One region of the Psychrobacillus sp. PGGUH221 genome, then DNA from elsewhere that is predicted to be linked to it. Evidence: riboswitches for the same ligand, from Rfam matches in the RefSeq annotation. Region 1 holds a riboswitch; the other holds the start of a gene.
What was found. A riboswitch is a leader RNA that binds a small molecule or an ion and turns the genes downstream of it on or off. The one in region 1 is predicted to bind cobalamin.
Positions count from the first base shown of each region.

Region 1 (6,642 bases):
ATTTTCATGTTTCAGGTCATACGCATAGAGGACAAATGTGGCCAAATCATCTTATTACGAGAAAGGTATTTGAGCTAGATTATGGGTATAAACAAAAAGGAAGCTTGCATGCGATTGTATCATCCGGTTTTGGATTTTGGGGTCCGCCTATTCGCTTAGGTAGTCAATCGGAATTATGGGCAGTAAACATTAAGCTAGAGGACGTGAACAAATAATGGAAGCATGGATTTCGGACTGGCTTAGTCAGTACGGTTATTTTGGTGTATTTTTCTTAATATTAATTGAAAATATCTTCCCTCCAATCCCATCAGAGGTGATTTTAACGCTCGGTGGGTTTATGACTACAACAACAACAATGACAAAGCTTGGAATTATTATTGCATCTACTTCAGGGTCCGTTGTTGGAGCAGCTCTTTTATATTGGATTGGCTCACTTTTAGACGTAGAACGTTTAGAGAAGATTGTACAGAAGTACGGAAAAATTTTAAGACTGACTATTAAAGACATTCATAAAGCAGATGCATGGTTTGATAAATATGGTGTTTGGGCAGTCTTTTTCGGTAGACTCGTGCCACTTGTTAGAAGTTTAATATCCATTCCAGCAGGGATGTCTAATATGAAGTTTGGCTTATTCCTCTGGTTTACGACATTAGGAACTTTGATATGGAACACAGTGTTAGTATCAATAGGAGCAGCAGTCGGAGAGAATTGGGATGAAATAGTAGGGTATATGGATATCTACTCGAACATAGTGTATATTATCTTAGCGATAGTAGGTATTGCATTTCTTGTTTGGTATTTTAAAAAACGTGACTAAGGAGATCTTATGGAATTTCTAGAATTATTAAAAGCGATTATATTAGGGTTTGTTGAGGGTATGACAGAGTTTGCTCCTGTTTCTTCTACAGGGCATATGATTATTGTTGATGATATGTGGTTGAAAACGGAAGAATTTTTAGGTCAGTATTCTGCGAATACATTTAAAATTGTCGTTCAGCTTGGTTCTATTTTAGCTGTAGTGGTTGTTATGTGGAAACGATTATTTAGTTTAGTAGGATTATATAAGATAGAAAGCGAAAATTCGAGCAAGCGTTTTAATTTACTACATGTAATCGTTGGTATAATTCCTGCAGGAGTATTAGGAGTATTATTAGAAGATTTTATTGATGAAAATTTATTTGGCGTAGAAACAGTTATATACAGTCTAGTTGCAGGTTCTATTTTTATGATTATTGCGGATAAATTTGGTCCGAAAAAACCGTCTATCAATAGCTTGGATCAAATTACGTATGCTAAGGCATTTAAAGTGGGATTAGTACAATGTCTGTCTTTATGGCCAGGATTCTCTCGCTCAGGTGCAACTATTTCCGGTGGGGTATTGTTTGGGATGGATCATAAAACAGCAGCAGATTTTACATTCATCATGGCTGTTCCAATTATGGCAGGGGCTAGTCTAGTGTCTGTGGTAAAAAACTGGGAAGAGATTAATATGGGGGATATGGGCTTTTATGCAGCAGGCTTTATCAGTGCATTTGTATTTGCGCTAATTTCCATCAAATTTTTCTTAAAACTAATTTCTCGTATCAAATTAATGCCATTTGCAATCTATCGTTTAGTGATAGCAGCAATTTTAGCAGTTATCGTATTTATGTAATAAAAGGGCAGACATTTTGAATTGTCTGCCCTTTTATTATGACTAAAGAAAGACACGTACTTTATTCCTATGTACAAGTTTAAACACAATATGATAGGGTATATAAGTGAATATAACACAACATATAGTATTTGAACGATAATTAGGTACCTTTATGGTTTAAAAGGGAATTCGGTGAAATGCCGAAGCTGTCCCCGCAACTGTAAGTGTGGACGACTGTTGAAATAGCCACTGCGAGAAATCGTGGGAAGGTCGACAGGAGGGTGAAGCATGAGCCAGTAGACCTGCCTTTTCATCGGTGAAGCAACACTTTCTTCGGGGGTTGAGAGGTGGGGGCGAAGGACTCTATCTCAATTAATTTTTAGATGTCTTGTTGTTTCCTACTTTTTTAATGTGAGCGATGACTCAGCCGAAGAGGCTTGGGACATCGCTTTTTTGTGTCCTTAAGCAACTATCACTCCAGCAGAACCCATAATCAAAACAAGGAGGAAATAAAATGACATCAATTACCTTTACAGAAAAACAGGAGGTACTCCACCATTTAGTAAAAGAATTCGGAGAAGACAATATGGCACCACTCATTAAATCACATGAAAGATGGATGAAGAAGAATCCGGAGGGTAACACCTCTGCTTGGTCTAAGTCGATGTCTTTGGAAGCATTAAGTTTTTTAGATGAGCAAGAAACGTATTGGACTTTTGTTGCGGCGCGCATTCATTTGGCACATGTATATGAACAAGTCGCTAGTCAAAGAAAAACAACATCTAATAATGTTTACAGTAAATTTGCTAGCAATGTACAACTTCAAGCTGCTAATGGAATTTACGACATTAGTTTGACGGAAGCCTATTCGTTTGATGAATTACAACAGTTAGCAGAAATAATTGTTCCAGAGAGAGATTTTTTATTTACATATATTGGTGTTAAAACTTTACTTGATCGTTATGTCGCAAGGGACTTTGATAAATCAATTGTTGAACTTCCACAAGAACGTTGGCTAATCATTGCAATGACGCTAATGAAAGAAGAAAAAGAAAATAGAATTGGCAAAATAAAAGAAGCATATTGGGCAATGAGTAACCTTTATATGACTGTAGCAACACCAACACTTTCAAATGCTGGAAAGCCACATGGACAGTTATCTAGCTGTTTTATTGATACGGTTGATGACAGTCTTCAAGGGATATACGACAGTAACACAGACGTAGCGACCCTTTCTAAATTCGGTGGCGGAATCGGAGTATATATGGGGAAAGTGCGAAGTCGAGGATCGTCTATTCGAGGTTTTATAGGCGCATCTAGTGGTGTACTTCCATGGATCAAGCAATTAAACAATACGGCAGTTAGTGTGGATCAGCTTGGTCAGCGTCAAGGTGCGATTGCTGTTTACTTAGATGTTTGGCATAAAGACATTTTTACATTTTTAGATTTACGCTTGAACAATGGAGATGAGCGTCTTCGTGCACACGATATCTTTACAGGGGTATGCTTACCGGATTTATTTATGGAGAAAGTAGACGCACGAGAAGAGTGGCACCTATTTGACCCGCATGAAGTACGACAATTAAAAGGCTATTCCCTAGAGGATTTCTACGATGAGAAACGTGGCGAAGGTTCTTTCCGAGAAAAATACGAGGAATGTGTGAATGATTATCGATTATCACGCGAAACTGTTCCAGCAATAGACTTGATAAAACGTATTATGCGTTCCCAGTTGGAAACAGGAGTACCATTTATGTTTTACCGAGATGAAGTAAATCGTAGTAACCCAAACAAGCATGAAGGAATGGTTTATAGTAGTAATCTATGTACAGAAATTTTTCAAAATCAAAGTGCTACCTCTTTTGAATCCATTCAATTAGAAGACGATGTGATTGTGACAAAACGTAAAGCGGGGGATTTTGTAGTTTGTAATTTATCTTCTATTAATCTAGGACGAGCGGTTCCAGAAAATGTATTGGAGCGTTTGATAAAGATCCAAGTGCGTATGCTCGATAATGTAATTGATTTAAATATGATTCCGGTACCTCAAGCGCAACGTACAAATGCTCGTTATCGAGGAATTGGCCTTGGTACATTTGGGTGGCATCATTTGCTTGCTCTAAATAGTATCCGCTGGGAGTCAGATGAAGCAGTTGAATTTGCTGATAAACTTTATGAAAAGGTTGCTTTCTTAACGATTCAAGCTTCTGCCGAATTGGCGAAAGAGAAAGGCGCTTATCCTTTATTCGAAGGGTCAGATTGGCAAACTGGAGCCTATTTTGAAAAACGACAATACGAGGGACAAGAATGGAATGAACTGCGTAAGGAAGTCGCTGAAAATGGAATCCGAAACGGCTATTTAATGGCGGTTGCACCTAACTCGTCTACTTCCATTTTAGCAGGAAGCACGGCGAGCATAGATCCTATCTTTCAAAAGTTTTACTCCGAAGAGAAGAAAGATTACAAAATTCCAGTTACTGTACCAGATTTAAATTCAGAGACTACGTGGTTTTATAAATCAGCTTACTTTATTGATCAACACTGGACTTTAAAACAAAATGCTGCACGTCAACGCCATATTGACCAAGGTGTTTCGTTAAATTTATATGTTCAAAACACAATAAAAGCAAAAGAATTACTTGATTTACACTTAGATGCGTGGAATAGCGGGCTGAAAACAACTTATTACGTTCGATCAACTTCTGTAGAACTAGTCGATTGTGATTCTTGTTCAAGCTAAGGAGGAAAAGCTAATATGCAGTTAGAAAAAAGAAAATTAATGGATAAAGAAGCGCCAAACCGTTCTACTAGTATCGTGAACGGCCAAAGTTCCAATATATTAAATTGGGACGATGTACGATTTAATTGGGCATATCCAAAATATAAAAAAATGCTCGGTAATTTTTGGACCCCTTTTGAAATTAATATGAGCAATGATATTAAGCAATTTTCGGGGCTAACAGATAATGAGCGAGAAGCATTCTTGAAAATAATTGGTTTGCTTGCCCTTTTAGACAGTGTGCAAACAGACTTTGCAGGAAAAGTAGCAGACTTTTTGACTGATTCTAGCTTGAATGCATTAATGATTATTCTAGCACAGCAGGAAGTGATTCATAATCATTCGTATTCATATGTGCTTTCTAGCTTAGTTTCCAAAGATGAGCAAAACCGTGTATTTGATTTCTGGCGCACAGAGCCTGTTTTGCAAAAGCGAAATAACTTCGTTTTAAAAGGGTATGAAGAATTCGCAGAGCAGCCGGATGTGGATAACTTACTACGCTCTGTTGTATATGATGTCATATTAGAGGGGTTGTTTTTCTATTCAGGCTTCTCATTTTTCTATCATCTTGCCAGACATCAAAAGATGGTCGCTACGAGCACAATGATTAACTATATAAATAGGGATGAACAGTTGCATGTTGACTTATTCGTAAAGATTTATAAAGAGTTATTAACAGAGTATCCACAATTTGATACTCCTGAGCGTGCGAGTGAAGTGGAGGAGATTTTCCGAGAAGCAGCACAGCTCGAGGTCGACTGGGCACGTGAGGTAATCGGTGATAAAATAGACGGTTTAGATATAGAGGACGTGGAAGAATATATTTATTTTTACGCAAATGTACGATGCAATCAGTTAGGCTATGACCGTCCATTCCCCGAATATCGCAAAAATCCTTTAAAGTGGATCAAAGCTTATGAAGAAGTTGATTTAGGAAAAACCGACTTTTTTGAACAAAAATCTCGCCAATATGTGAAGGTAAATGTGCAAGATAACGGATTTGATGACTTATAAGAACGGTTTTAGTTTTATCAAAAAAGCATCTATCAATCATTTTTGATTGATAGATGTTTTTAGTTTTCTAACTAACTTACAGAAGAGGGCAGTATGATTGTTACAATTGTTCCTTTGTCACTTGACTCTACATGTATGTGTCCATCGTGTGCCTCCACAAGCTGTTTCGTTATAGCTAGTCCTAACCCGGTTCCTGATATTTCCGAAGTGGTATTTGTTCCACGATAGTAGCGGTCGAACAGGCTTTCAAGCTCTTCCTTTGGAATTCCGTTTCCTTCATCCCAAATAGTTAATTGGACAGTGTCTTTCATTTGGTCTACTTTTAAATATACTTTTGTTCCTTTAGGGGTATGCTTTACTGCATTTCCGGCTAAATTATCGAGAACTCTTTCAAATAATTTTGGATCAATTAAAACATGTGCATGTTTGTCTCCTTGGGGGTCTTGTATATCTCTCCAAACAGAATTTTTAACATACATCTTAAGAAAAATTAAAAGATTCACATCGACTTTATTGATAGCAATTGCATTATTTTTTAATTGATACGTGTATGTTAAATCTTCTATTAAAGCATCCATATAGTTCGACTTCTCTTGCATAGTCTTTGCAAAATTTTTAACTTCTAGATTTGACCAGTCATAATCATCGGAAGCAAGCATAGTGGAATATCCATAAATAGAACTAAGTGGTGTTTTTAAATCATGTGACAAACCAGTAATCCAATCTTCGCGTAACTTTTCAGTCTGCTTTATTTTTCGCTCGTTAGCTTCTAACGTATTTGCTAATCTGGAAAGTGATCGATCAATGTCTTCGTATACACGATATTTTCGTTTAAAACGTCCGGTCTTTTTAGTTCTTAATCTACGATCATCTAAAGGTTTATAGTCTTGCTCGGCTAACTTTTCAATACGTTTAAGAAAAAATAAAACAGGTCGGCCAAAGCGATTCCCAATCCAAAAAGAGAATAAAATAGTAAAGAAAAAAAGAATGAGGTGAAATAAAAGAAGTCCTATTCCAAACTTTTTCATCCCATCTAAAAATGCGGGTTCAAAGGGATAATAATTTGAATTATTCATTCGGACGACAGCGATGGTACCATCTTCAAGTATTTCAGAAGCAACAACTTCTTTTCTTTCAGAATAGTTATGGGAACTAGCGAGTATTTCAATCCCACTGAGTGCTTGTTTTTTTTCACCATAAACAACTTGTTTTC
Region 1 covers NZ_JAQMHQ010000002.1:265,004-271,645, reverse strand. The annotation lists gene PGC35_RS05325 (metallophosphoesterase) at 1-215, shown strand, start outside; gene PGC35_RS05320 (DedA family protein) at 215-817, shown strand; gene PGC35_RS05315 (undecaprenyl-diphosphate phosphatase) at 827-1,654, shown strand; cobalamin riboswitch at 1,782-1,960, shown strand; partial or broken gene PGC35_RS05310 (ribonucleoside-diphosphate reductase subunit alpha) at 2,133-4,376, shown strand; gene PGC35_RS05305 (ribonucleotide-diphosphate reductase subunit beta) at 4,392-5,429, shown strand; gene PGC35_RS05300 (sensor histidine kinase) at 5,501-6,642, opposite strand, start outside.

Region 2 (6,642 bases), on a different contig from region 1:
TGCCCGGTTAGAAATGATTCCTTTATATGTATTTATTCCACCTAGTTGAATTCCAAGTTGATAGGCAGTCGCAGCTTCTAAATAGCCACTATTTGGGCTTGGATGTTTTTTCGCATCCAGCCACCATCCTTTCATCCGCTCTTTAAAAGGAAGTGTGCTTTCTTTCTTACCCCAAAGCATGATGATATAGCCAGTCATGCGACTTGGAATGTAGTTTGCAATATCATCAAGTTTTGCAGATGCATAACCGAACTCCTCGTACTTTTCATTTTTGTACCCGACCATTGAATCTAGTGTATTAATTGCCTTATAGACCCAAAGTCCAGGGGCACCTGCAAATAAAAATGCATAAAAGAGAGGAGCGGTGATCCCATCGCTTATATTTTCAGAAACGGTTTCTACGACACCTCGCGTGATCTCCTTTTCATCTAATTTTTCAGTATCTCGACCAACAATCCACGAAAGTTTTTGTCTTGCTGCTGGTAAATCTTTATCCACCAATGGTTTATAAACTTCCATCGCAGCATCCTTCAAGCTTTTTTGCGCTAGCCCAGAAGCAATTAATATACTTTCCAAAGCAATCCCTACAATTACGTGAACAGAATAAGCAGCAATTAAAACAACTACTGTAAAGATGAAAGTAATTCCTACTACGATGAAAACAAGTAAAAACCCTTTTGCTTTCCGTCCATTCCCTCTATTTAGCAAAGCAGTAAGCTTTGAAATGAGATTACCAATCCATCGAACGGGGTGAGGCCAATTTGGCGGGTCACCTATTATTTTGTCTAGTATTAGACCAATTGCTATGGCAATAATATGCGGACCCATCCTACACCCAGCCTTTTACTTTTTTATAAGTTTGGATTGCTTCTACGGTACATTCAAACACACCGAGTCCAATTTTCTTTCCTATTTCTGTGATTGGCCCAGCATATGGAATATAGCTCCCTTGCTGCGTCGCAGCCACTAAAATGCTATCTGTAGATGTACCAGTTGCGATTGTGCCTGTTCGTGGATCCATTACAGATTCAGCGGTTAGCGCTTTCGTTTTTGCTTCTGTTGCAGTTATCACTGCTTGTAGAAATGCTTCTTCAGCAAGAGTTCCGTTTATTATAATCCAAGTATTAATAGTTCCTACTACCGGAAAATTTTCAACTTCATACGCTTTTGATACATCTACTGCATTTCCAACACCTGCTGTCACCATGATGAAGACAGAACCAAAGTCTCCTTCATACTCCTTAATAACAGCATCTTTCGTTTGAACAGCTGTCATCATTCCAACTGTCTCTGTTTCAGAAAAACCATGATTTGCAAGGAACTCCTGCATTTCCATCTGAGCATTATCAATATTATACTGTGCATCTACTCTTCTATTTACAAATGATCGATACCAGCCACTTCCTGCATTTATGACAGCAGATGACCATGTTCTTAGCTGCTTTTCTGCTTGAAATACAACGAGCTCATCTGTAACCTGAAAGTTTTCGGTTGTTATTTGGTCATTTACTATCTTTTCATTCACATCAGGAAGAATAGTGATCTGCGGCTTTGGAAGTTCTGGATGTGGATTCGTACTAACTCGTGCTTGGTACACTGTTTCAATCTGATTTTTCTTAACTACTTCATGAGGCTCTCCGATTGCTTTAATTTCCCCTTGCTCCATTAATAACAGCCTATCACAATATAGGGATGCAAGGTTTATATCATGAAATACACTTATGACGGTAATTCCTTTTTCAATTGTTTGCGTTTTAATAGTATCGAGTAATTGTTTTTGGTGTGCAATGTCTAAATGGTTTGTCGGTTCATCGAGCAAAAATATTGGTGCTTGTTGTGCAAGTGCTTGAGCAACAAATACTCGCTGCTGCTCCCCACCGGATAATAGGTCAAGTAATTGATGCTCGTACACTTCCATTGCTGTTAGTTTCATTGCTTCCTTAACAGCTACTTCATCTTCATGTGACCAAGAGGAAAACCATCCGCTTTGGTGCGGATATCGGCCAAGAGATACTGTATCCCTAACCGTATGTGAAAATGCTTGACTATGTAATTGTGGCAAAACTGCCATTTTTTTAGCTAGCTCTTTAGATGAGTACGATTGCAGTGATTTCCCCTCTATTAATACGTCCCCAGAACTCATTGGTAAAATCCCACTCATCACCTTCAGCAAAGTAGATTTCCCACTTCCATTGGGACCAAGTATTCCAAGCATTTCACCCTTTCCAACTTCAAAGGAGACGTCCTTAACGATTAATTTATGGTCGTAACCACCTGACAAGTTTCCTACCTTCAACATGTTAAACGCCTCCTTTTTTTCGCTGTCTAAAGAAAATAAATGCGAACACTGGTGCACCAATAAATGCAGTGATTACTCCAATTGGTAGCTCGGTTGGTGAAATTATTGTACGAGAAACTAAGTCGCAGATAATGAGTAAGGATGCTCCATTGATGAAGCTAAGAGGTAATACATGTCGATGATCCGATCCAAATAAAAGTCTCGTCATATGTGGAACAACAAGCCCAACAAAACCAATTGTTCCAGATACTGCTACTGCTGTTCCCGTCAACATAGACCCGCCTATCAAGATCATCATTTTTCTTCTTTTTACATTAACTCCAAGATGCTTTGCACGTTCTTCACCAAATAACAGTGCATTTAATTCTCTTCTGTTTAAAGCTAATAAAATCGAACCTATGACGATAAAAGGTAATGCCATCTGTACATAGCTCCAGCCTCGCATCGATACACTACCAAGCAGCCAGCCGATGATTTGCCTAAGCTCTTCTCCTGTTAACGCAATCATTAATGATATAACCGAGCCTAAAAAAGAACTAAAAATGATTCCAGTTAAAATAATCGTCTCCATTTTCATCGCACGATCGACTAATTTGGCAAATGTAATGACAAGAAGCATCGTAACTAATGCACCTATCATACTGAAAATGGGTAACGTATAAATTCCTAGAAATGGTACCGAAATACCGAAAAAGAGCGTAGCCACAGCGCCTACTGAGGCACCGGACGACACTCCTAACGTATAAGGGTCGGCAAGCGGGTTTTTTAATAAACCTTGAAACGCGGCTCCTGCAATGGCTAGTGATGCACCAACTAACCCTGCAAGAACAACCCGCGGCAAGCGAATTTTCCAAACGATATTGGTCGCAATTTCATCTGCTCCCCTATCCCATAATGTGCTGATCGGTACCTTTACGGATCCGACCGATACACCTAGCCATATCGCCACTAAAAGAGCAATAATAGACAAGGTGTAGCCGATCATGGATTTACTCACTAAAAGCCTCCGGATAGATTGCTTTCGCTACTTCTTCTAATCCTTCTGCAAGACGTGGGCCTGTTCGACTAGTTAAGTTTTCATCAACCTGTACTACTGCATCATTTTTAACAGCATTAATCGTATCAAAACCATCACGTGCCTTCACACTATCTACAATTCCTTCTACGTAGCTATACATTACGATAATCACATCTGGATTACGGTTTACAATTTCCTCTGGAGCTATCATAAACCAGCCCTCTTGATCAGCCGCAATATTCTCCGCATTTACCATATCTAAAATTTCTTGCATAAATGTCCCTTTACCAGGTGTATAAATTTCCGGAACATCAGAAGTTTCAACGAACACAGTTTTCTTTGTTTCTACATTCGCCACTTTTGCTTTTACTTCTTCTACTTTTGCTTTCATATCTTCCACAATTTTTTGTGCCTCTGGTAATTTTCCTGTAGCACGACCAATTTGTTCGATAGTTGTATATGTTTCATTAAAATCAGCCGCATTTTTTACGACAAACACTTTTACACCAGCATCACGGATTTGTTGTAAACCTGCATCGCCAGCTCCCAACATTGACTCATGTGCAAACACGATTTCTGGATTCATGGATACAATTTTTTCTACGTTGAATTCCATACCGCCGATTTTCTCTTTTTCAAGCGCTTCCTCAGGGTAGTTATCGTAGTCATTTACTCCAATAATTTCTTCATTAAGTCCAAGCGCAAATAAAATCTCTGTATTACTTGGCAACATCGAAACGATTGTTTTTGGTGCCTCTTCCAACGTTATCTCATTGCCAACCGCATCGGTCATCGTAATCGGGAATTCTGTTTCTTCTATTGTCGCTTCCTCTTGAGTAGTGTCCTTGTCTTCAACAGGTTTTGCTTCTTCTTGAGAACATCCAACTAACAATAATACTGCAAGTGCGGATGTCATCCATAATTGCCATAACTTCTTCATCTGTAATTCCTCCATTTTTGTGCAAATAAAAATCTCTCGTTCCATGAACGAGAGATAGAATAGGTATAAATCTGCTAGGTTAAAACATGCCAAGCGGACTTACACATAACCTATCCTCGTAGGTAGTAAAGTGTAAACGCATAAAGGCAGGTTTTCTGACTTGTGATCATGTACAATCACTTACAGTGGCGGGACCGCGCTGGACTTGCACCAGCTTCCCTTTTAACTTACTAGTAAACTAGCAAGCACCTTTATGTTCAAAATATTCTTGATGCATCGATTTCATTATACCTTAAAACATTTTATTGTCGACAGAAGTTTTCATAGTATTCGACTGATATTAGTTGTATTCAACCGATTATCGACTTTATTCAACCGATTCATTTAAAATATATTAGAAAAGCGCAAGCGAGCCCTTTAAAAAGCAAAAACTGGTTACAATTGTTTTCGGATTGCTTTGGACAGACTTTGGCTTCAAAGTTACCGCAGGATTATTTTGAAGGGTTGGCCGTGACTGTCGTCAAGATCAACCCTTCTTTTTTCGGTAATATTGTTGCTGCAGTCTGTTCGTCGCTCTCCTTTAACTTTTGAAAACTGGTTAATACCTTTTTGGATAATTAGTGAATAGATGCTATCTTATTCAATTGCAAGCTACCGAATGCCCCACTGAAGAAAAAAGGCAGTAGGTTAATTGATATCGATTTTTATTTTGTTTTTTTGTCCATTTTATTGGTTTGGAAGGCGGCGACTCCAGCCGGAATAGCATGAGCTGAAGACCCTGGACTGAGCGGAGCGAGGGAAGCGGCTGAAGCCATGCCGGCGGAAAGCGTCCGCCTGGAACGGAAATTAACGGTTCCAAAATTAAATTCGAGTTGTTATACAAAACTTTCAGTGAAAACGTTTTCATGATACTCTAATAAAAAATCTATTATTTTCAAGGGGGCGCAACGGGTTGTTTCCTTTTAAGAAAAAAAGAAGAGTGCATACACAAACTAAGAAGTTGTATTACAGTTATTCATTAAATTCTTCGACAGAAGAAGATATGAATGAGATGTCTTATCTGCTTAGTACATTATGTGAGACTGGCACCATTGATATTGTCTTTTTATGTATTGGGTCAGATCGATCGACTGGGGATTCTTTCGGTCCCTTTGTTGGAACGATGCTAAAAGAAAAAAACTTTCCATATCATGTATTCGGAACAATCGAAGAGCCCGTTCACGCACTAAATTTAGAAGCTGTATTAAAAGAAATTAATAGCCAGTTCAATGAACCAATTATTTTTAGTGTGGATGCCTGTTTAGGAGATAATCACCAAATCGGATCAATTATATTAAAAGATGGTCCCCTCATTCCTGGAAATGCTATTAATAATCCGCTTCCCGAAGTGGGAAACTATCAATTAAAAGCGATTGTAAACTATTTAGATCCGAGCTTTCCTACATACTCTTTAAATAATACGAGATTAAGCACTGTTATGAGCCTTGCAAAAATTACGTCTGCAATTTTATTGAAGTCAGTCCAAAACAAGAACAATATAAAAATGACAATGAATCCTTTTTGATTCATCGTCATTTTTGTTTTATCCAATTGTTATAACACCTAGAATGAAGTGTTCATTATTACATTTTTTCAGGAGCAGCTACGCCAATTAAACGTAGAGCGTTTGAGATTGTTTGACGAGCAGATGTCACTAAAGCAAGTCGAGCTTCTGATAATGCCATGTTTTCTGCGTCCAATACTTTATCGGCATTGTAGAAGCTATGGAATGTTGCAGCTAGCTCTTGAATATATGTTGCCACTCGGTGAGGTGCACGAAGTTTTGCAGCGTCCGCTACTACTTGTGGGAAGTCACCTATTTTTTTCAATAAGTCTAATTCTTTTTCACTTTGTAATAACTCAAGTGAATCGGTCGACGCTTTCATCTCTTGTGTTTCAGCTGAGCGTAGAATAGAGCAAATACGTGCATGCGCATATTGTGCATAATATACTGGGTTTTCATTCGACTGGGAAACAGCTAAATCAAGATCGAAATCCATATGAGAATCACCAGAACGCATACCGAAGAAATAACGAACCGCATCCAGTCCAACTTCTTCTACAAGCTCGCGCATTGTAACTGCCTTCCCTGTACGCTTACTCATTTTCATTTTTTCGCCGTCTTTATACAGCTGAACCATTTGAATAACTGATACTTCCAGTTTTTCACGTTCGTATCCTAGTGCCTCGATTGCCGCTTTCATACGTGGGATATAACCATGGTGGTCTGCTCCCCAAATATTGATCAGTTGGTCGAACCCACGAACTAATTTGTCCTCATGGTATGCAATATCCGGTAATAAATACGTGAAAGAGCCATCACTTTTAATTAATACACGGTCTTTG
Region 2 covers NZ_JAQMHQ010000001.1:671,631-678,272, forward strand. The annotation lists gene cbiB (adenosylcobinamide-phosphate synthase CbiB) at 1-828, opposite strand, end outside; gene PGC35_RS03085 (adenosylcobinamide amidohydrolase) at 830-2,299, opposite strand; gene PGC35_RS03090 (FecCD family ABC transporter permease) at 2,301-3,284, opposite strand; gene PGC35_RS03095 (ABC transporter substrate-binding protein) at 3,289-4,257, opposite strand; cobalamin riboswitch at 4,386-4,525, opposite strand; gene yyaC (spore protease YyaC) at 5,210-5,821, shown strand; gene argS (arginine--tRNA ligase) at 5,880-6,642, opposite strand, start outside.
Region 2: linked by a shared signal. The riboswitch ahead of PGC35_RS03095 (ABC transporter substrate-binding protein) and the one ahead of PGC35_RS05310 (ribonucleoside-diphosphate reductase subunit alpha) in region 1 are both predicted to bind cobalamin.